One region of the Pantoea sp. PvP021 genome, then DNA from elsewhere that is predicted to be linked to it. Evidence: riboswitches for the same ligand, from Rfam matches in the RefSeq annotation. Region 1 holds a riboswitch; each other region holds the start of a gene.
What was found. A riboswitch is a leader RNA that binds a small molecule or an ion and turns the genes downstream of it on or off. The one in region 1 is predicted to bind thiamine pyrophosphate.
Positions count from the first base shown of each region.

Region 2: linked by a shared signal. The riboswitch ahead of thiM (hydroxyethylthiazole kinase) and the one ahead of thiB (thiamine ABC transporter substrate binding subunit) in region 1 are both predicted to bind thiamine pyrophosphate.
Region 3: linked by a shared signal. The riboswitch ahead of ACVKSX_RS09910 (FAD-dependent oxidoreductase) and the one ahead of thiB (thiamine ABC transporter substrate binding subunit) in region 1 are both predicted to bind thiamine pyrophosphate.
Region 4: linked by a shared signal. The riboswitch ahead of thiC (phosphomethylpyrimidine synthase ThiC) and the one ahead of thiB (thiamine ABC transporter substrate binding subunit) in region 1 are both predicted to bind thiamine pyrophosphate.

Region 1 is NZ_JBSRXX010000009.1:725-6,410, reverse strand. Features, by position in the region: gene thiQ (thiamine ABC transporter ATP-binding protein ThiQ) at 1-460, opposite strand, end outside; gene thiP (thiamine/thiamine pyrophosphate ABC transporter permease ThiP) at 444-2,054, opposite strand; gene thiB (thiamine ABC transporter substrate binding subunit) at 2,030-3,016, opposite strand; TPP riboswitch at 3,063-3,165, opposite strand; gene sgrR (HTH-type transcriptional regulator SgrR) at 3,201-4,862, opposite strand; gene ACVKSX_RS19120 (MFS transporter) at 5,116-5,686, shown strand, end outside.
Region 2 is NZ_JBSRXX010000001.1:96,314-101,999, reverse strand. Features, by position in the region: gene ACVKSX_RS00365 (mannitol dehydrogenase family protein) at 1-728, shown strand, start outside; gene ACVKSX_RS00360 (GntR family transcriptional regulator) at 828-1,514, shown strand; gene thiD (bifunctional hydroxymethylpyrimidine kinase/phosphomethylpyrimidine kinase) at 1,567-2,367, opposite strand; gene thiM (hydroxyethylthiazole kinase) at 2,354-3,151, opposite strand; TPP riboswitch at 3,186-3,286, opposite strand; gene ACVKSX_RS00345 (hypothetical protein) at 3,594-3,791, shown strand; gene ACVKSX_RS00340 (AEC family transporter) at 3,889-4,848, shown strand; gene ahpF (alkyl hydroperoxide reductase subunit F) at 4,910-5,686, opposite strand, start outside.
Region 3 is NZ_JBSRXX010000002.1:172,331-178,016, forward strand. Features, by position in the region: gene ACVKSX_RS09895 (HesA/MoeB/ThiF family protein) at 1-349, opposite strand, end outside; gene ACVKSX_RS09900 (thiazole synthase) at 359-1,117, opposite strand; gene thiS (sulfur carrier protein ThiS) at 1,120-1,317, opposite strand; gene ACVKSX_RS09910 (FAD-dependent oxidoreductase) at 1,307-2,245, opposite strand; TPP riboswitch at 2,377-2,496, opposite strand; gene ACVKSX_RS09915 (cysteine hydrolase family protein) at 2,560-3,105, opposite strand; gene ACVKSX_RS09920 (ArsR/SmtB family transcription factor) at 3,350-3,664, opposite strand; gene ACVKSX_RS09925 (alkene reductase) at 3,681-4,799, opposite strand; gene ACVKSX_RS09930 (hypothetical protein) at 5,068-5,686, opposite strand, start outside.
Region 4 is NZ_JBSRXX010000016.1:4,951-10,636, forward strand. Features, by position in the region: gene ACVKSX_RS23485 (YjaG family protein) at 1-199, opposite strand, end outside; gene nfi (deoxyribonuclease V) at 263-931, opposite strand; gene hemE (uroporphyrinogen decarboxylase) at 934-2,001, opposite strand; gene nudC (NAD(+) diphosphatase) at 2,042-2,812, opposite strand; gene ACVKSX_RS23505 (Rsd/AlgQ family anti-sigma factor) at 2,902-3,408, shown strand; TPP riboswitch at 3,561-3,661, shown strand; gene thiC (phosphomethylpyrimidine synthase ThiC) at 3,749-5,671, shown strand; gene thiE (thiamine phosphate synthase) at 5,674-5,686, shown strand, end outside.

The DNA of each region.
Region 1 (5,686 bases):
CCAGCAGCAGCACCGGACGGTCACGTAGCAGACAGCGTGCCAGCGCCACGCGCTGTCGCTGTCCGCCTGACAGCTCGCCCGGCAGGCGCGTCAGCAGATCGCCTAATCCCACCTGATCGGCCAGCGCTGCAAGCTGCTGGCGCTGCCCGGCGCTCAGCTTCAGTCCGGGGTGCAATCCCAGCGCCATGTTCTGCTGCACGCTGAGGTGCGGAAACAGGTTGTTCTCCTGAAACAGCATCGAAACCGGCCGTCTGGCCGGCACGCTGTGGGTGTGCTCCTGGCCGTCAATCATCAGGGTGCCCTGTTTCACCGGCAGGAAACCGGCAATCAGGCTCAGCAGGGTGCTTTTACCGGCCCCGCTGGGGCCGAGGATCGCGATGCGCTCGCCGCGGGTGGCTTTGAGACTAAAGCGCATCGGCAGATGCTGATAAAGGTACGTGAGGTTATTCAGTGTCAGCATGGCGGCCTGGTAATTTTTCCATCAGGGTGAACAGCAACAAACAGAGCAGCAGCAGCAGCAGCGCGGTCACTGCACCGTCAGCACCGCGATAGGCACCGATCTGTTGATAAAGGTAGAACGGCAGGGTGCGGAAATCGGCAGTACCAAACAGCGCCACCACGCCAAAATCACCGATCGACAGCACGCAGGCAAAGGCCAGCGCCTGGGCCAGCGGACGTTTCAGCGCCCGCAGTTCAATCAGCCGCAGCCGGTTCCAGCCGTGGATATCCAGCGAATCACAGAGTCTGCCGTAACGCTCCGCGACGTCACGCATCGGGTTCTCCAGCACTTTCAGCGCATAGGGAATGGCGATCAGCGCATTGGTGAAGATCACCAGCCCGTCCGCCGACGCCGGCAGACCAATGGTGGCGTTAAACAACAGGAAAAAGCCGGTGGCGAGCACGATGCCTGGCATCGCCAGAATCAGCATGCCGCTGGTGTCGATAAGGGTTGCCGCCGCCGGGCGCTGACGCAGGCGCAGCTCGCGGCTGCTCCACAGCAGCATCATGGTCAGCACCACACAGAGCAGACCGGCGCCGGTGGCGATGCGCAGTGAGGTAAACGTCGCCTGCCAGAGTGCAGGCTGCGCCAGCGCGCCGCGCAGTCCGCCGTGCAGACCATCGATGATGACCGCCGCCAGCGGGGGCAGCAGCAGGATCAGCGCCAGCAGGATCAGCAGCGCATCAACCAGCTGCGCCCCGCGCGAATCCTGCGGATCGCGCCAGCCATTCAGCTGGCTGGTTCCGGCGGGAATCGCTTTGCTGAAGCGCTGGCTGAGCAGCACCAGCGTCACGCAGCAGCCAAGTTGGATCAGCGCCAGCAGTGCAGCGCGCCCCGGATCGTAGTCATAACTCAGCGCCTGGAAAATCGCCAGCTCGATGGTCGTCGCCTGCGGGCCGCCGCCCAGTGAGAGCACGGTAGCAAAGCTGGCGAAACAGAGCATGAAGATCAGCGCGCCGGTCGGCAGCAGCTGACGCCGCAGCCATGGCCACTCCAGCAGACGAAAATGGTGCCAGCCGCGCAGGTCGAGCTGTGCCGCCAGCTGACGCTGTTCCGCCGGAATGCTCTCCAGCGCCTGCAGCATCAGGCGGGTCGCCAGCGGCAGGTTAAAGAAGACGTGCGCCAGCAAAATGCCCGACAGACCGTAGGGAGAGAAGTGGTAATCAATCCCTGCCAGCTGGCACAGCTGCGCCAGCCAGCCGACACGACCATAGACGGTGAGCAGACCAAATACCGCCACCAGCACCGGCAGTACCAGGGTCATGGCGCACAGACGCAGCAGCAGCTGACGGCCAGGGAAACGGCGTCGATAGAGCGCGCGCGCCAGCGGTATCGCCGGCAGCAGCGACAACAGCGCGGAGAGCAGCGCCTGACCAAAAGAGAAGGCGATAACGTGATGCAGGTAATCATCCTGCAGCACGCTGCGCCAGTCATTCTCTGGCGCGGCGCTCCAGAGTGCACCGAAGGCCAGCAGCGCCACGCTGATTAACAGCAGCGTGGCGAGCGAACCGGGGATAAGCCAGCGCGGCATCAGCGGCTGACGGCGCGTTGCCACTGGCTGATCCAGCCTGAACGCTGGCTGGCAACCTCTTCCGGCGAGAACTGCAGGGCGGTGGCGGGCACAGTGAGCGCGCTAAAACCGGCAGGCAGCGGCGTGTCGATTACCGGGTACATCCAGTTACCGGTCGGGATAGTGCGCTGGAAGTCGGGTGACACCATAAACTTCATGAATTGCTGTGCCAGCGCCGGCTGTTTGCTGCTGGCTAACTGCGCGGCAACTTCAACCTGCAGATAGTGGCCCTCTGCAAACGGCGCGGCGGCATAGTTCTCTTTTTTCTCTTCGATGATGTGGTAAGCCGGTGAGGTGGTGTAGCTCAGCACCAGATCGCCTTCGCCCTTGAGGAACAGGCCATAGGCTTCACTCCAGCCTTTGGTCACCGTCACGGTTTTCTGCGCCAGCTTTTGCCACGCCTGCGGTGCCTGATCGCCATAGACTTTCTGCATCCACAACAGCAGACCTAAGCCGGGGGTGCTGGTACGGGGATCTTCGTAGATCACCCGCCACTTCTCCGGGCTGTCGACCAGCTCTTTCAGGCTTTTTGGCGGATTCTTCAGCCGGGTTTTGTCATAGACAAACGCGAAGTAGCCATAATCAAACGGCACGAAAGTGGTGTTGTGCCAGCCGCCGGGCAGTTTTAATGTCGAGGAATCGACCTGACTTTCGGCAAACAGACCGGTTTTCTGCGCCGCCTGTACCAGATTGTTATCCAGCCCCAGTACCAGATCGGCTTTGCTGTTTTTCCCTTCCATGCGCACGCGGTTCAGCAGCGACACGCCATCTTCCAGCGTGACGAATTTCAGCTCGCAGTTGCACTGCGCCTCGAAGGCTTTTTTAACCGCCGGGCCAGGGCCCCAGTCAGCGGAGAAGGAGTCGTAGGTGTAGACCGTGAGAACCGGCTTAGCCGCCAGAACGGGGGCGGAGAGTAACAGCAGCACCGGCAGAACTTTGTTTAACACTTTGCGCTCCTTCAGGAGAATAGGGGATGAGTCGCAAAGGATCTGAGCACAGAGGCCTCCCAAATCCCTACGTCGGTATTAACCGAATCAGGTTCGACGGGTATCTCTCAGCTGCTTGCTGGTGACAGGCGGCACCCCGTTGAGAACGTCACATTCTAGTCATTTCAGCGCCGGGGCGAAAGCCTCACAGCGCGGGTGGCGCGAACCAGGCGGATTTAAAATCAAACCAGCCCAGCGTATTCATCCGAACGCCGCGCATGCTGCGCTGACCTTCAAGCAGCAGCCAGTGGTGAAACAGCGGATGAAGACCCGCTTCTTCGACTAACTGTTTACTCCATTCGGCCAGCGGCAGCGTTTTCTCGCGCCAGCGGGCCGCATCGCTGTGCCAGTCGATCGGCAGACAGTGATGCAGCAACGGGATCTCATAAAGCTGCGCAAACAGAGAGTAATTCAGCGGCAGGGTAAAGTTCACGCTGCCAAGCCAGATATCACTTTCCGCTTCGCCCTGATACCAGCTTTCGTAGCTGATCTCGCGGGTCTCCAGCGTGACGCCATGCTCTGCCAGCAGCGGACGCAGCGCGTTAGCGATGCCTTCATGCTCCACGTGCTGGCTGTACCAGGTCAGCGTCAGGTGGGTTAAGCCGGGCGGTTTTTCCACTGGCGTCAGGTCGCGCCGGTGATGCCAGCGCGGCAGCAGGCCATACGCCGGAAACCAGTAGCGCTGGTAGCCGACACCGGCGTGATTGAGCAGGGCGATAGGATTAAACAGGTAGCTGACCCAGCGCCGGACCGCCTCGTTGCGTCCCTGTTCTGAACGCTGGTCGAACAGCAGATAGTAGCAGCCCTCTTCAAGACGGCTCTCCTCCTGAACCTCATCGGCTCCGTCGCCCTGCAGGCGGACACCGGCATAGACCAGCTCATCGCTGATGTCGGGCAGTACCCAGATAGAGACATCATCAATCAGGGCGCGAAAACCAAAATAGTCATCAAACGCTTCGATCTTCAGCTGACTCTCCTGATTGCGGATCACCCGGTAAGGACCGGTGCCAACGGGCTGGCGGGCAAAATCGTGCAGCGTCGGCCATTCGCGCGGCAGGATCATCGCACTGACGCTGCCCAGCAGCCAGGGCAACCCTTCATCGGGCTGGCTTAAGCGGATATCCAGCGTCCAGGGCGCGGGCGAGTCGATCTGCTCGATATGGGAAAAGAGCGGATGAGGGCGCTGACGCTCAAGCGTGGCCAGCACATCCTCCATCTCCAGTTCTCTGCCGTGATGAAAGCGAATCGCCGGACGCAGAAAGAAGCGCCAGTGAAGCGGGGAAGTCTGCTGCCAGTGGTGCGCAATATCGGGCTCGATTTCCCCGTTTTCCTCATTTATCCGCGTCAGGCCGTTGAAAATCTGTCGCGCAATGTGGGTTTCGGAGCGCCGCAGCGGCGAACCGGGCAGCAGATTGAGCAGCGGACGATAGTAGAGCACCCGCAGGATATGCTTGCCCTGACGGAAACTGCGGCCCAGATGCGCGGCGATCATCTGCCGTACCTGATTTTTATCGCCCACCAGCTGGACCAGCTGATCGATGCGATCCTGCTCCAGCAAATCCTCGGCACGTTGCTGCTGCAAAGCCAGTCCGGTATAGCAGAAGGTAAGCTGTGAACGCTTGCCGCGTCCGGCTTCCGCCTGCCAGATTAGCCAGCCCGCGGCCTGCATCCGGTTGAGCAGATTGCGCATATGGCGGCGCGAGCAGTGCAGCAGGTCAGCCAGTTCGCTAAGGGTAATCTCCTGCGTTTGCCCCTGACAGCTCTGCCACAGGCGAATGAACTGCTGCTTCAGACGTGATGAGGACATAAAAGAGGAACTCCCGATGAAAAGCGCTCTGTTTTTCTTGCCCTATTTTAAGAGCAAACTTTACGTTATGGGAAGAGCGGGAGGCATTCAGCACTGAATGGCGTTCGACCCTGACTTCGCTGTTCAGCGGAGTGCTTTTCTGAGTAGGGTGCATTTACACCGCCAGCAGATGATCTCTGCTGGCTTTTTTCATGTTGCGCGGTATCGTCTACCCTTCTTTTTCCCCTCTGTTTGTTCTGTAAGGGATTTCGGTATGAAATCGCTGTTAACGCGGCAGCGCCGCATCAATCCGGTTTACCTCGCTTTTATGGTCGCCTCGTTCATGCTGGGCATCGCGGGCGCACTGCAGGCGCCGACGCTCAGCCTGTTTCTGACGCGCGAGGTGCAGGCGCGGCCCTTCTGGGTCGGACTGTTTTTCACCATCAATGCGGTGGCCGGTATCGTGGTGAGCATGCTGGTGGCAAAGCGTTCTGACAGCGTCGGCGATCGTCGTCATATCATTCTCTTTTGCTGCCTGATGGCGCTGGTCAATGCGCTGCTGTTTGCTTTTACCCGCCACTATCTGACCTTGCTGACGCTGGGCGTGCTGCTGTCGGCGCTGGCCAGCGTCTCGATGCCTCAGCTGTTTGCGCTGGCGCGGGAATATGCCGATCAGTCGGCGCGTGAAGCGGTGATGTTCAGTTCGGTGATGCGTGCGCAGCTGTCGCTGGCGTGGGTGATTGGGCCGCCGCTCTCCTTCGCGCTGGCGCTGAACTACGGCTTTGTAACGCTATTTATGGTGGCCGCCGCGCTGTTTCTGATCTGTATCCTGCTGGTCTGGTTCA
Region 2 (5,686 bases), on a different contig from region 1:
CGGTTGCGGTTGAAGCGGAGCCCTTCTTTCAGTGGGTGATTGAAGATAACTTCGTCAATGGCCGTCCGGCGTGGGAAAAAGCGGGCGCAGAACTGGTCAGTGACGTTCTGCCCTATGAAGAGATGAAACTGCGCATGCTGAATGGCAGCCACTCTTTCCTGGCCTATCTCGGCTTTCTGGCCGGTTATGAGTACATCAGTGACTGCGTGGCCGATCCCCATTTCCGCGCCGCCGCCCGTTCACTGATGATTGATGAGCAGGCGCCGACGCTGCGTACCCAGGGCGTGGATCTCAACGCCTATGCCGATTCGCTGATCGCCCGTTACGAAAACCGTGCCATTAAACATCGCACATATCAAATCGCCACTGACGGATCGCAAAAATTGCCACAACGCATGCTCGACAGTCTGCGCTGGCATCTGCAGCGCGGTAGCCGCTGCGACCTGCTGCTGCTGGGCGTGGCGGGCTGGATGCGCTATGTCGGCGGCGTCGATGAACAGGGTCAACCGATTGAGATCCGCGATCCGCTGAAAGCCACGCTGGCAGAGACGGTTGCCGGTAGCGAAGAAGGCGAAGCGCGTGTCCGTGCGCTATTGGGTCTGCGCGACATCTTTGGCGAAGATTTAGCGCAGAACGCCGATCTGGTGGCCCGACTGACGACGTATTACCAGCAACTGACGACTCAGGGCGCGCGGGCGACGGTGCAGCAGTGTATCAGCCAGGCATAACAGCCGGTGACAAAGCGCTGGCGCAGACGCAGCGCGCTGATTAGACTGACACTTTCCCATCGCGCTGGCCCCTGCCAGCCGTAATATGGATATTGCTGCATGTCGATCGCCTATACCATTACTACCAGCGAACCGGTAAATCAGCAGATTTACCGGTATCTGCGCAAAGATATCGTCACCTGCGCAATTCAGCCGGGCTCGCTGCTCTCGGAAAAAGAGGTATCCGCGCGCTTCAACGTCTCACGCCAGCCGGTGCGCGAAGCGTTCATCAAGCTGGCCGAAGCCGGACTGGTACAGGTATTGCCGCAGCGTGGCACTTTCGTGCGCAAAATCTCCGCTAAGCGGGTGGCGGATGGCCGCTTTATCCGGGAGGCCGTTGAGGTGTCGGTGGTTCGCCGTGCGGCACTGGAGATTGATGATCCGGCTCTGATGGCGCTGGAGCATAACCTGCAGCTGCAGCGCATGGCCGCTGAGCGGCATGACAGCCAGGCTTTTCTCACTCTGGACGATGAGTTTCATCGCCTGATTGCTGAAAGCATTGACTGTAAGCTGGCCTGGGAAACGGTGGAGAACATCAAAGCGGCCATGGACCGGGTGCGGTTTCTGACGCTGAGTGAAGTCTCTCCACCGGACAAGCTGATTGAGCAGCATGAAGAGATTTTTGCGGCGCTGAAGCGTCATGACGCCGATGCAGCCGAAGCGGCAATGCGTCGTCATCTGCAGGAGATGATCTTCTCTATCACCCCGATTGCCGAGCGTAACAGCGCCTGGTTTGAAGCACCCTGAACCTGAAACCGCCCGCACCACCTGATTACCAGGTCGATGCGGGCCTTCGTCATTACCACCATTGATGAAAATGGTGAACCGGCCCGATACCCTTCCCGACCTCCAGCGAATCCGCCTGCAGCAGCGCCTGCTGTAACCAGTTTTTGGCTTCCCCAATCGTCTCTGCCCAGTCAGCATGACGTGGTCGCAACGCGGCTAAGGCTGCCGACAGCGTACAGCCTGTGCCGTGCGTATGACGGGTATTCACGCGCGGCGTACTGAATCGCTGCTCTGCTGAGTGCGTGATCAGCCAGTCCGGGCTCTCCGCCGCCGCAAGGTGACCGCCCTTCATCAGCACGGCCTGACAGCCCAGTGCCAGCAATGCCCGTCCCTGCTCGCGCATCTCCTCTTCATCTGCCGCAATGGCGCAGTCCAGCAACGCCGCCGCTTCCGGCAGATTAGGCGTGATCAGCGAGACCTGCGGCAATAACAGCTCTCGTACACTGGCTACGGCGTCTGGCGAGAGCAGCGCATCACCACTTTTCGCAACCATGACCGTGTCCAGCACGATAAACGGGATTGCCGCATTGCTCAGCCGGGCCGCAACCTGCTCCACGATAGCCGTTTCTGACAGCATGCCAATTTTTGCGCTGTCGATGCGCACATCACTGAGCACCGAATCGAGCTGGGCGGCCACAAAGTCAGGCGTAATGCGATAAACCGACTGCACGCCGCAGGTGTTCTGTGCCACCAGCGCGGTGATGACGCTGGTGCCATAGGCTCCCAGAGCGGAGAAGGTCTTGAGATCGGCCTGAATCCCTGCGCCGCCGCTGGGATCGGTACCCGCAATCGTCAGAGCGTTAATACGCTTCATGATTACCCTCCAGCGTCCAGAGTGCATCAATAAACGCCGTGGCAAAGCTGCCGGGGCCGGCAGCCTGCGCCGCTGCCTTTTCACCCGCCAGCGCCATCACCTGACAGGCGGCCGCGACATTCATCAGCCGATCGCCAGGCAGAGAGCTGAAACCCGCCACCACTGCCGAGAGGGCGCAGCCGGTCCCGACTACCCGTGTCATTAAGGGGTTTCCACCGTGTACAGCAAGGAGTCGCTGACCATCGGTGGCGTAGTCCACTTCACCGGTGACGACCACCAGCGTGCTCCAGGTTTCCGCGAGCTGTTGGGCCGCATCGAGTGCTGCATCCGCCTGATGCAGCGTGTCGACACCGCGCCCGCCGCTGGCCTGTTGTGCCAGCGCCAGAATCTCTGACGCATTCCCCCGAATCACCGCCGGTTGCTGGTTTAACAACTGCTGGCAGAAGTCACTGCGCAGCGTCAGCGCGCCGACGGCAACCGGATCGAGTGTCCAGGGCGTGCCCGCCTGATTAGCCGCGGTGACGGCAGCCTGCATCGCCTGCTGGCGCTCACGGGTTAAGGTGCCCACGTTAATCAGCAGTGCATCGGCCATGCTACTGAACTGGGCGGCCTCAGCGGCATCGATCACCATCGCCGGTGAGGCATGGAGAGCCAGCAACACGTTGGCGGTGAAGTTCTGGACCACGTCATTGGTCATACAGTGCACCAGCGGTGACTGGCGGCGGAAAGCGTGCAGAATGGGCGCGAAGTGCGCGGCAGAAAGGTGTTGAGATTGATGTGTCATCGTAGCTCCCAACCGGCGAACAAGAAGGCGAATGCGGTCAGGCATCAGACTTCCCTACGCTGGCATTATCCAGTTCAGGTCAGCGGGTTTTTCTCAGCCCTTTCCGTGTGGAAAGCGGCACCCCGAGTCGTATTACGGCTTGCAGCATAGGCAAGCCGCGCAGCGAAAGCAAGCGACTCCCGCCTGGGAAATAATCAGAGCTGAAACAATTCACATGATCCCGATCAACGCCTGAGGGTGCAAAAAAAGGCTTAATGCTGCGGGTTAACGAGATACCTCTTTATAGGTAGCCCCGCTTATTACCCGGATAGGTAATATTTCCCGCAGTGACTCTGGTTATCCCATAATAATTAACCTGCTTGCAGCATCATCGTAAAAAACACTTTATTTCATGGAGTCAGAAAACTCCTGAAGCGGAACTTCATACTATTCAGGATGTATGATGCGATTTTTAGCGCTTATTCCACACCGCCATCGATGGCAGGATATTAATATTGAACGCAGGGGTGCCGTGGCACCCAATGGCAGACAGTACCTCTCCACCTATATCTCCGCCCGTTGCACAGGCTGTGGCGAAATTATTCACCGGATCTATTATCGCGACATCAGCGATCGGCAGGCGCGCCGCTGGTTAGGTTAGCGTCCCGGCAACGGTCATTCCGGACACAGTTCAGGTTAACAGTTAGTTAGCAATTTGTTAGTCTGGTAACTAATCATCGTCTGACCAGACTCTCTCTATGCCACTGCTGTTTGAAAGCTTAAGCCATCAAATTTACCTGTCAGCCCCGCTGTTTATCCTGATCCTGCTGGGGTACTGCCTGACGCGCCTCGGGAAATGGCCCGCCAGCATCAGTGAAGGGATGAACCGCTTTGTGTTTAACGTTGCTCTGCCCTGCATGCTGTTTCGGGTGATGAGCACCTTCTCGCAAAGTCCGCCGGTGGATGCGCGCCTGTTGCTGGCCTTTTTCGGCAGTTGCCTGCTGGTGTTTATCGTGGGACGACTGCTGGCAACAAGGCTGTTTAATCTGGATGGCGTAGCGGCGTCGGTTTTTGCGCTGGGCGGCATCTTTTCCAATAACGTGATGCTGGGGATCCCGGTGGCCACGGTGCTGCTGGGGCCAGAAGCCCTGCCCCCGGTGGCGCTGGTGCTGGTGTTTAACAGCCTGATCCTCTGGACCTTACTGACCGTTTCGGTCGAGTGGGCAAAACAGGGCAGCTTCTCGCTGGAAGGACTCTGGCGCACCCTGCTCGGCGTGCTGAAGAATCCGCTGATCATCGGTATTCTCAGCGGTACAGCCTGGAGCTTTCTGCAACGTCCCTTGCCGCTGCTGGCCGCTGAACCGCTAAAGATGCTGGCCTCACTGGCTGCACCCTTGTCGCTGGTGACGCTGGGCATGAGCCTGGCACACTATCGGGTGCGGGATGGCTTAAAAGAGAGCTATACCATCTGCCTGCTGAAGCTGGTGCTGCAACCGATGACGGTATGGGCTATCGCGTGGCTGACCGATCTGCCGCCGCTGGAGAGTAAAGTGGTGGTGCTGCTGGGATCGATGGCAGTCGGGGTTAACGTCTATCTGATGTCGCAGAAGTTCAATGTCATTACCGGCCCGGCGGCGGCGAGCATGCTCTTTTCTACCGTGTTTGCGGCGGTGACGACGCCAATCTGGATGATGCTGATGACGCTGGCGGGCTATTAACAGGCTAAAAAAAAGCCCCTCAGCAGGCGTGCTGAAGGGCTATTGTCTGGCTAACTAAATGTTACTCAGCCGATTTGGTACGAATCAGATAGTCAAAAGCACTCAGTGAGGCTTTAGCACCTTCGCCGCTGGCGATAATGATCTGCTTGTACGGTACGGTGGTGCAGTCGCCCGCGGCGAACACGCCTTTCAGGCTGGTTTCGCATTTACCATCGATGATGATCTCACCCATTTTGTTGCGCTCAACCGCACCTTCCAGCCATGGGGTATTCGGCAGCAGACCGATCTGAACGAAGATACCGGAGAGCGGCAGCTCATGAGTGGTCTGCGTCGTACGGTCGATATAGTGCAGGCCGGTAACTTTGGTGCCGTCGCCTTTCACTTCGGTGGTCTGGGCGTTCAGAATCACATCCACGTTCTTCAGGCTGCGCAGCTTATCCTGCAGCACCTGATCAGCGCGCATCTCACCGGCAAACTCCAGCAGCGTAACGTGTTCAACGATACCGGCCAGGTCAATAGCGGCTTCCACGCCGGAGTTACCGCCGCCGATCACCGCCGTGCGTTTGCCTTTAAACAGCGGGCCATCGCAGTGTGGGCAGTAGGTCACGCCTTTGGTGCGATACTCTTCTTCACCCGGCACACCCATGTTACGCCAGCGTGCGCCGGTCGCCAGGATGATGCTGCGTGATTTCAATACTGCGCCGGAGGCGGTTTCGATGGCGTGCATTCCGCCCTCTTTCGCTGCCGGGATCAGTTTGATGGCGCTCTGGCTTTCAATGACGTCCACGTTGTAATCATCCACGTGTGCGCGCAGTGAACCGGCCAGTTTTGCCCCTTC
Region 3 (5,686 bases), on a different contig from region 1:
CCAGATCGATTCCCTCCAGCGCCTGCGGCAGTTGACTGGCGCTTAGCGCGTGTGGATGCGCCTCAACGTGGCAGTCAGGATTGCGCTGCGCCAGCGCACGCTGAGCGCAAAATACTTTCTGCTGGCCCACATCGTCGACGCCAAACAGCGTCTGCCGGTGGAGGTTGTGCAGTTCAACCCGATCGCCATCGTAAAGACGGATAAATCCCACACCCGCGCCTGCCAGTAACGGCAGCAGCGTCGCACTAAGCCCGCCCGCCCCCACCACCAGCACCTTTGCCCTGCTCAGCCGCTGCTGCCCCGCTTCACCAATCTCTGGCAACATCGTCTGTCGCTGATAACGCTCCATCGCTGCTCCTTAACTGAATTGTGCCAGACCAAAAATAGGCGTAGAGGCAGACGCCATGTCGCGCTGCTCCATCAATCCCGCCTGAAACGCTTCGTGTCCGCCGTGGATCGCAGCAGCAAAGGCACCGGCCATGCGCACCGGATCGCGCGCTTTTGCCACCGCCGTGTTGAGCAGCACGCCATCAAAACCCATCTCCATCGCCTGAGCCGCCTGGCCAGGTGCGCCAATGCCCGCATCAATAATCAACGGCACATCTTTAAACCACGCACGCATAGCGCGCAGCCCCTCGATATTACGCAGCCCCTGGCCGGAGCCGATCGGCGCGCCCCAGGGCATCAGCACTTCACAGCCCGCTTCCAGCAATTTTTCGCCGACAATCAGATCTTCCGTAGTGTAGGGAAACACCTGGAACCCGTCAGCGCAGAGAATCCGTGCGGCCTCAACCAGGGCAAAAGGATCGGGCTGCAGCGTGTCGGCATGGCCAATCACCTCCAGCTTGATCCACGGTGTGTCGAACAGTTCACGCGCCATCTGCGCCGTCGTCACCGCCTCTTTCACCGTGTGGCAGCCTGCCGTATTCGGCAGAATACGTTTGTTGAGCTGTTGCAGCAGCGTGCGGAAAGCGCCGCCTTCACTGCCTTCCCGCCGCAGGCTGACGGTAATAATCTCCGCGCCTGACGCGTTGATCGCCTGATGCAGAATGTCCGGTGACGGATAACCGGCCGTGCCGAGCAGAAATCGGGATTGCGGAGTAAATTGATAGAACATGGTTAACCTCCCTGCATCGGTGACAGGATTTCGAGCTGGTTGCCCGCCTCAAGTTGCTGGCTGGCATAGCGGCTACGCGGTACAAACTCCCCGTTCAGCGCGGTGGCGACGGTCCGCGGATCGATCTGCTGCTCCGCCATAAGCTCCGCCAGCGTCGTTGCGCCGGTTTCAATCGTGCGTCCATTCAGTTCAACGCGCATGAGTTATCTCCTGAGTCAGTTGCAGCATAAGTTTTTCAGCCATGATCGGGGCCAGCAAAAAGCCGTGGCGGTACAGGCCGTTAAGTGAGAAACGGCCATTTTCGTAGCGGACTTCCGGCAGGTTCTGCCGGTAAGCAGGACGCAGACCGGTGCCGCTCTCCACGATCCGCGCTTCGGCAAGCGCCGGATGCAGGCTGTAAGCGGCGCTGAGCAATTCCATCATCGCCCGGGCGCTGATCGGGCTGCTGTCGTGGCTTTCCACCATGGTGGCTCCCAGCATGAAGTGGCCCCCGGCACGCGGCACCAGATAGCAGGGAAAGCGCGGGTGCAGCAGCCGGACAGGACGGGAGAGTTGTACGTCGGATGTGTGCAGGATCACCATTTCGCCCCGCACGGCGCGCAGGGCGGGCTGCCGATCGGTGGCGTGGATGCCACGGCAGTCGATGATTTTGCCGCCGGGTTTACCGCTGTGAAAGGGGACGCCAGCCTGTTGCAGTTTGTCGCGCAGTTGCTGCAAGGCGCGGCGCGGATCGAGATGCGCCTCTGCGGCGAAAAACAGGCCGCGGGCAAAGCGGTTTTCCAGTGCGGGTTCAATGTCACCGGGAGAGACCCACTGATGCTGCTGCGTCATGCTGGCGAAGCGCGTCAGTTCGCGGCTGTCACGCGGCGGAGCAACCACCAGCGTGCCCTGCTGTTCCACGCCATCAACGCGTTTCGCCCACCAGCTGGCCGCGTGCTGGCCCCATTCGATCACCTGTGGCGGTGCGCTTTCTGCTTCACACCAGGGCGCGAGCATGCCGCCCGCCCAGTGCGAGGCCGCACGGCAGTCAGGCTGAGTAATAACTTCGACCGTTTCTCCCCGCTCCAGCAGCAGCGTGGCGACACAAAGCCCGGCAACGCCGCTGCCGAGCACCGACCAGCGGCTCATGGTGTCCACCGGACAGGAAAAGAAAGATTCAGGATGAGATTTTTCAATTTGGCCTCGTTATCCGTTAACGAAGACCCGTGATACAGAGGGAAAAGGCAGGAACGTTGCGAATGCGCCCCTGCGGCAAGTATCTGATGAGATACCCGTCTTCCTACGCCAGTATCAACTGGGTCAGGTTCTAAGGGTCGCTAAGCCGCGCGGTGCGCTATTAGCCTCTCAGTCTCTCTGGCGAGACTCCCCTGACGGGTTTAGTTGTAAGTTAAGCAGACAGCTTCGTCAAGCAGACTGCATGGAACCGGGTCAGAAAATCGGACTTAACCGGCAGAACCGAAATGCCAGTCAGTTGCGGTTGCCAGCGTCACAAAGGGGCCCGCCAGCGTCTGGTTGTGATGCGCAATAATCTTCTCCGCAGAGAGGTAGGGATTATCGACGGTGGTGTGCGCATCGGAAATCAGTACGACGTTAAAACCCAGCTCCGGGGCTGCCCGACAGGTAGTATCAACGCAGAACTCCGTTTTCATCCCCGCAATCACCAGTTGCTTAATGCCCTTTTGCCTCAGCTGAAGCTGCAGGCCAGTATCCCTGAAACAGCTGGGATATCTTTTGGTGAAGACGACATCACTCTGCGGGTTAACCTGCAATTCCGGGATCAGGCGCGTCAGCGGGCTTTGCTCATTAAAAGGGGAATCATCAGGGCCGATATGGCGTGCGAAAAAGAGGGGGACGGCAGAAGCCCGAGCTTTAGTAATGAGAAGTGAGATGGTCGACAAGATCGAATTTGCGGCGAAGGGAGCCTCGGGACCATTAAAAAGGCCATGCTGCATGTCGATAATTAAAAGTGCACTTTCAGATGTAACCATGACGTGTCTCCATTCAGTTTTAAGAACGGAGAACAGCTCCCCGTCCGGTTCGGCGGGGAGTGAGAATCAGTTGTGTCAGGTGCCTGTCACAGAGTCGCTCACGCCGCCGCCAGAGGCGGTGGTGGTGACGGTTGTGAAAGACAGAACTGACATAAACATTTTCTGACCCTGAGTTAATGCGTTCGGTGAAGTCACCCTCAGAAGGATGGCGCTGACATCTACATTACCCTGTACGCCGTCGCTTTTAAAGCGCCTGCAGCGATTGGGTTACCGCATCGGTTATTTCACGAATGCGCGGTTCGGCGCGGCGATAGTAAGTCCATTTCCCGACTTTGCTGGCTTCAACCAGCCCCGCATTGTGAAGTGCTTTCAGGCATAACGAGGTGGCGGGCTGTGATAAGCCCGCCTTGTCCTGTATGAGGCTGGCACAGACGCCATACTGATCGAAGGGATAGAGCTGGGTATAGCCCGCAAACGCTTCGTCAGGATTTTTAAGCCACTTCAGCACTGCCACTCTGGTCGGGTTGGACAGTAACTTCAGGGCATTTTCGGGGGACATGCCGCCTCACAGAATATCAGGATGGATAAAATGGATAGTCAGTATAGCCTTTCTCAGTGCCGCCATACAGGGAGGCGTGATCGACCTCATTCAGCGGATATCCTGATTTAATCCGCGCGGGCAAATCGGGATTAGCGATAAATGAGCGGCCAAAACCAAACAGATCGCCCCAGCCTTTTTCCAGCACATGCTGCGCTTTTTCAGCCGTGTAGCGACCCGAGTAGATGATCGGAGAGCGGAATGTTTCCCGCAGCGCGACACGGAAGCTCTCTGGCATCTCCGGGCTGTTGTCCCAGTCGGCTTCAGCAATGGAGAGATAGCCAACTTCCAGCTCGTTCAGCAGGGCTGCTGCGCGGATGTAGGTCGCGTGTGGATCACTTTCAACCAGACCGAGATAGACGCGCTCTTCGTCGGTACTGGTAAACAGAGGCGCAAATCTGACGCCAACGCGGTGGCTGCCAAATACCGAGCTGACCGCCTCAACGACTTCTCGCAGGAAGCGCAGACGATTCTCAGCAGAGCCGCCATATTCATCCGTACGGAAGTTGGTGTGCTCAGAAATAAACTGGTTAATCAGATACCCGTTGGCGGAATGCAGTTCCACACCGTCGAAACCGGCCGCTTTGGCATTCTCCGCCGCGCGTCGGTAAAGCTCTACAATCTCTTTAACTTCCGATGTAGTCAGTGCGCGTGGCTCGCTGGGTGCGGTCAATATGCCGGCGTCGGGTCCGGTTTCAATAAATACCCGGACGTTATCGGCTGCGATGGCTGAAGGGGCAACGGGTGCCTGCTTGCCCGGCTGCAGTTCATTATGCGACACGCGGCCAACATGCCAGAGCTGGCAGAAAATCGTGGCCCCTTGCTGATGTACTGCCTCTGTAACCTTTTTCCAGCCTGCGATCTGCGCTTCGCTGTGGATCCCCGGCGTCCATGCATAGCCCTGCCCGCGAGGCTCAATCTGGGTGCCTTCGGTGATCATCAGTCCCGCGCTGGAACGCTGGCGGTAGTACTCCACCATCATCTCGCCGGGAATGTTGCCCGGTTGTTCACTGCGGCAACGCGTCAGTGGCGGCAGTACAATGCGGTTACGAAGCTGAAGGTCGCCCAGACTCAAGGGGGTAAAAAGTGACGGCATGACAAAAAATCCTCTGATGTGTGAAGAGGCGACATTATATTTACACATTTAAATTTGTAAATGTGTAATCTGTGCTTTTTGTCCAGGGCGGTATCGGTGGTTTCTGGCAGAGGGTCACTATCAGGGTGGAGTGCTGACAGCGCGTGGGATTAACAGTCTCTCAGCGCAGCGCCTGACTGCGTAACGTCAGGAGGAGATCCTGCAGACGCCGCTTTCAGGCAAATTGCTTCGCCGGGACGGAGGTGCTGCCTGCAGGATCATAAGAACATTAAGAAGCGTATTTTTCAGTGAACGCCTGCCACTGCTGGCGATAAACCTCCAGTTGACTGAGTGCGCCATCAATCGAGGGCTGTGCTTTGTTGTCAGGATTCGGCGTGGCACGAATCAAATCGGCAAAGGTGCTGAAGACAGAGTCCATATCACGGCCCGACTTCATGGCTTCCATCATCCCGGCCAGCTCCACCTGTGGCCGTGCGGTTGCGCTCATAACCTGGCTTAGATAGTCACGTGCGCTCTCCTGCATGTCGCGTGTTCCATGACGTATGGCTAACGCCAGCGTATCCTGTGCTCCCAGCAACGTCTGACGTTCACGAATGGCGACTTTGACGCTTATCATCTCATCAGCAATCTTATTCGCCTGCTTCTGGTTATCGCCGGAGACATATTTTTCTATCAGTTTATGGAGCTTAGACTGCGTCAGGGTCAGCGCCATGGCTTCCGAGGTATCCGAATTATCATACTGATTACGGCCCACACGGCCTTCAGCCAGCACCTCATGGAGTGCAGCGGCAAACTCATCCATAGCGGTCTGCGTATTAGCAGCCGTCATACTCAGAAGCGGAGTAAATGTTCTGGCGTCCCAGCTGGTGTAAGGATCGTTGAATAAC
Region 4 (5,686 bases), on a different contig from region 1:
TAATCTTCGCATCTTTGACCGTCAGGTTTTCCCAGATCAGATCAAGAATACGGCGATAGAGTGCCGGATCGGCAAATTCAGTCTGCTCGCAGAACGCGCGATAGTTGGGATACATGCGCTCGCACAGGCAGGCCATAAAAGTAAGGTGCTGCCAGCTTTCCAGCTTCGCCAGACGCAGATGAACGGGATTTTGTAACATAAAGGTGGCTCTTATTCGTTTCGCTGGCCGCAGTGTAACTGCAAAACCGCAGCACAAACAGTGTTAAAGCGCGTTTTGCCAGCGCTGGAAAGCGGTTCGGTTCGAGGCAACCGCGTCGGCCCAGCGGGTCGGTTCCGGCAGGCGGTAACCACGCGTACAGTTTTCGACCCACTGCAACGCGGTATCCAGGCTGACACGATGACCGGTGGCGACAAACAGCGGATTACAACGGAGCTTGCTGCGCCATACCCAGCCTATCTGCTCACCTTTGTCGATCAGTGGCTGGCGACTGCCAGGCTGCGCATCCAGATCGGCAAAACGGCCACACAGGCGACTTTTCGCGACACCAATGGTGGGCACATCGACCAGCAGACCAAAATGTGACGCAACGCCAAGTCGTCGTGGATGCGAAATACCGTGTCCATCCACAAACAGCAGGTCCGGCTTTTGCTCCAGCATCTGCCAGGCGGCCATCAGCGCTGGATATTCACGGAATGAGAGAAAGCCCGGAATGTAAGGCATGGTGGTCTCAACGCGTGCGATGCGATGCTCCACCAGCTTTAAGGAGGGATACTCCAGTATCACCATCGCCGCCCGGGTGATAGTGCCTTCCTGCTCAAATCCAACGTCTGCCCCGCCGATAAAGCGGGGTGGCAGCACATCAAAGTCATCTTCTCGCACCACATCAGCGGCGCGTTGTAACTGCTCAGCGCGAAGTGCGGCAATATCCATGATTACTCCTGATGCCAGGGACGTGATAAACGGTGTACCGCCTCAACAAAGACGCCCGCATTTTCCGGTGGCACATCCAGATGAATACCATGACCCAGATTAAAGACATGCCCGGTGCCCGAGCCAAAGCGCTCCAGGATCCCAGCCACTTCCTGTTCGATACGCTCAGGTGCCGCATAGAGCATAGAAGGATCCATGTTGCCCTGCAGGGCGACTTTGTCGCCCACGCGACGGCGTGCGTCATCAATATCGGTGGTCCAGTCGAGACCCAGCGCGTCACAACCGGTGGCGGCCATCGCTTCCAGCCACTGTCCGCCGCCTTTGGTGAAGAGCGTCACCGGCACGCGGCGACCGTCGTTTTCACGCAGCAGGCCATCGACAATTTTGTGCATGTAATGGAGTGAGAATTCGCGGTAATCACGACCGGTCAGCACGCCACCCCAGGTATCAAACACCATAACGGACTGCGCACCGGCGCGGATCTGAGCATTGAGATAGAGGATGACGCTGTCGGCCAGCTTATCCAGCATCGCGTGGAGCGTAGCGGGATCGGCATACATCATCTTCTTAATTTTGGTAAACGCCTTGCTGCTCCCGCCTTCCACCATATAGGTGGCCAGCGTCCACGGACTGCCAGAGAAGCCAATCAGCGGCAGGTCGCCGTTCAGGTTCTTACGGATGGTACGGACAGCATTCATCACATAGCCCAGCTCCATTTCGGGATCGGGCACCGGTAAACGCTCAACGTCAGCGCGACAGGTCACAGGGTTTGAGAAACGCGGGCCTTCGCCGGTTTCAAAGTAGAGACCCAGTCCCATCGCATCCGGAATGGTCAGGATGTCACTGAAGAGGATGGCGGCATCCAGCGGATAACGGCGCAGCGGCTGCAGGGTGACTTCACAGGCCAGCTCGGCGTTTTTACACAGCGACATAAAGTCACCCGCCTGGGCGCGTGTCGCTTTGTACTCCGGCAAATAGCGCCCGGCTTGTCGCATCATCCAGACCGGCGTGACATCAACCGGCTGACGTAACAGGGCACGCAAATAACGATCGTTCTTCAGTTCACTCATCTCAACACTCTCTCAATAACAGGCGTGTAGTGTAGCACTTTCACACTTCGGCGCGGCACAGAGCGACGGTATCTTCAATCAGGCGGCGCGCCACGGTGCCTGGCGGTGGCAGCAACGGCAGCTCATCAAAACGGAACCAGGCCGCATCCAGCAGCTCTTTACCATCGTGCTGCAGATCGCCGCTGTCATACTCCGCCATAAAGGCTGTCATCAGCGATTGCGGGAAGGGCCACGGCTGGGAGGTAACGTAACGGACGTTTTTGACGCGGATATTGCTCTCTTCCATCACTTCGCGGGCAACGGCCTGCTCCAGCGTCTCGCCCACCTCCACAAAACCCGCCAGCACGGTGTAGACCTTGTTGCGATGGCGGGCATGATTCGCCAGCAGGATTTCATCACCGCGACGGATAGCCACAATGATGCAGGGTGCGATCTGCGGATAGTAACGCTCGCGGCAATGGCTGCAGAGACAGGCAAATTCATGTTTGCTTTGGTGCATTTCATGGCCGCAATAGCCGCACCAGCGATGAGAACGGTAGAATTCCGCCAGTTGCACACCGCGACCCACCAGCTGAAACAGCGCCACATCCTGATCGATCAGCTGTCGTACTGAGAACATATCGGCAGAACGCGGCTCACAAATCAGCCAGACTTTTTCGCCCTGCCACTCACCGATGGTCCGGGCTTTACTGCCGGTCAAACCAAATTTTTCGGCGTTTCCGTGGGGTAAATCACCTTGTGGCAACCAAAGTTTCTGTTCATGGCTGACAATCCACCATCCAGCGTCTACGCTTGAGATTTCGCATTGCATTTATTTCGTCATCCTTAGCGTCAACTCGCACGCTGAAGCCCTGATGTTAAGTGTGTAGATAAACAACTATAACTCACATGGAGTTAGATATGCTTAACCAGTTAGACGTCCTGGCTGAACGCGTAGGTGGCAGTAATGAACTGGTCGATTCGTGGCTTGAAGCCCGTCGTCAGCTACTGGTGACCTATTATCACCTGGTCGGACTTAAACCAAATAAAGAGGCGCTGACGCGTCTTGATGAGCAGGCTCTGGACAACTTCTGTCACGGTCTGGTCGATTATCTTTCTGCGGGTCACTTCAGTATCTATGAACGCGTGATCAGTGAAATGAGTGGCGACAGCCCGATGATTGCCGCCGCACAGATCTATCCACCGCTGGAAGCCAATACTGAGCGTCTGATGCAGCTGTATGACGGCCACCTGCAGCAGGCAATCGACGACGAGAACTGCATGACCTTCCAGCAGGCACTCTCCGAAGTGGGTGAAGTGCTGGAAGCACGCTTTACGCTGGAAGATAAGCTGATCCAGCTGGCATGGGATAACCAGCTTGTCCCCCCGCCGGTTGCCAATGACAGCCATATCGCGCGTCCGGCTTAATCATCATCTCCGGCAAAGGGGTTGAGATTATCCCGTAGCCCTTTTATGCTGAACAGGTTCTGAGGAGAGTGCTCCAAAGAACCTTTTTGATTTTTGCTTTGAAATATAAGGTTTTTACATCTGGCTCTGTTATCAGACACCAGCGTAAAAACAGCTTCTTGTCGGAGTGCCCAGTTGGGCTGAGACCGTTAATTCGGGATCCGCGGAACCTGATCAGGTTAGAACCTGCGAAGGGAACAAGAGTAAATATTCTCTGTATGCCAGCATGCTAACGCTGTCTATACGGTTACTCCTTCCGAACTCCGGACAAGCATCGTTCCCCCTTAACAGGATGATTGCTATGTCTGACCAAAAAACAACCCGTCGTGAACAGCGTGCCCAGGCGCAGGAATTTATTGATTCCCTGCAAAGCGGCAGTGCATTTCCCCAGTCCCGCCGCATCTGGATTACCGGCAGCCGCGAGGATATTCGCGTTCCCATGCGTGAAATCGTGCTAAGCCCGACTCACATCGGCGGCAGCAAAGAACAGCCTCTCTATGAGCAGAACGAAGCGGTACCGGTCTATGACACGGCGGGTGCCTATGGCGATCCCGCGGCACAGATCGATGTTCATCGGGGCCTGGAAAAGCTGCGCGCCCGCTGGATTGCTGAACGCGACGACAGCGAACTTCTCGAACAGAACAGCTCAGGCTATACCCAGCAGCGGCTGGCTGACGAGGGGCTGGATCATCTGCGTTTCGATCAACTGCCGACACCGCGCCGTGCCCGCGCAGGCTGCTGCGTCACGCAATTGCACTATGCCCGCCAGGGGATCATCACCCCGGAGATGGAATTTATCGCACTGCGGGAAAACATGGGCCGTGAGCGAATCCGCAGTGAGGTATTGCTGCAACAGCATCCCGGCCACAGTTTTGGCGCGCATCTGCCAGCCAGTATCACGCCCGAGTTTGTACGTCAGGAGGTCGCTGCCGGACGCGCCATTATCCCTGCCAATATCAATCACCCTGAATCGGAGCCGATGATCATTGGCCGCAACTTTCTGGTTAAGGTCAATGCCAACATCGGTAACTCGGCGGTGACCTCTTCTATTGAGGAAGAGGTGGAAAAACTGGTCTGGTCGACTCGCTGGGGTGCCGATACGGTGATGGATCTCTCTACCGGTCGTTATATTCATGAAACGCGCGAATGGATTTTGCGAAACAGCCCGGTGCCAATCGGTACAGTGCCGATTTATCAGGCGCTGGAAAAAGTGAATGGCGTGGCCGAGGCCCTGAACTGGGAAATATTCCGCGATACGCTGCTTGAGCAGGCGGAACAGGGTGTCGATTACTTCACTATCCACGCTGGCGTGCTGCTGCGTTATGTCCCGATGACGGCGAAACGTCTGACCGGAATTGTATCGCGGGGTGGATCTATCATGGCGAAATGGTGCCTGTCGCATCATCAGGAGAGCTTCCTGTATCAGCACTTCCGGGAGATTTGTGAAATCTGCGCCGCCTATGATGTCTCCCTGTCGCTGGGCGATGGCCTTCGTCCGGGTTCCATTCAGGATGCCAACGATGAGGCGCAGTTTGCCGAACTGCGTACCCTGGGCGAACTGACCCGTATTGCCTGGGAATATGACGTTCAGGTCATGATTGAAGGCCCGGGGCACGTCCCGATGCATATGATCCGCCGCAACATGACCGAACAGCTCGACCTGTGCGATGAAGCCCCCTTCTACACCCTTGGCCCGCTGACCACCGACATCGCGCCCGGCTATGACCATTTCACCTCCGGTATCGGTGCTGCCATGATTGGCTGGTTTGGTTGCGCCATGTTGTGTTACGTCACGCCCAAAGAGCATCTGGGTCTGCCGAACAAAGAGGATGTGAAGCAGGGATTGATCACCTACAAAATAGCAGCGCATGCCGCCGATCTGGCGAAAGGCCATCCGGGTGCGCAGATCCGTGATAACGCCATGTCCAAAGCGCGCTTTGAGTTCCGCTGGGAAGATCAGTTTAATCTGGCGCTGGATCCCCATACGGCGCGGGCTATGCATGATGAAACCCTGCCGCAGGAGTCGGGCAAAGTGGCCCATTTCTGCTCGATGTGTGGCCCTAAGTTCTGCTCGATGAAAATTTCACAGGAGGTGCGCGAGTTCGCAGCACGTCAGGATACGCGCGCCGAGCCCGTTGAAGTGGGCATGGCGCAGATGTCAGACCGTTTTCGTCGGCGCGGCGGTGAGCTTTATCATCCCGCCGATGCCATTAAGGAGGAGTAACGATGCCCGCATTTC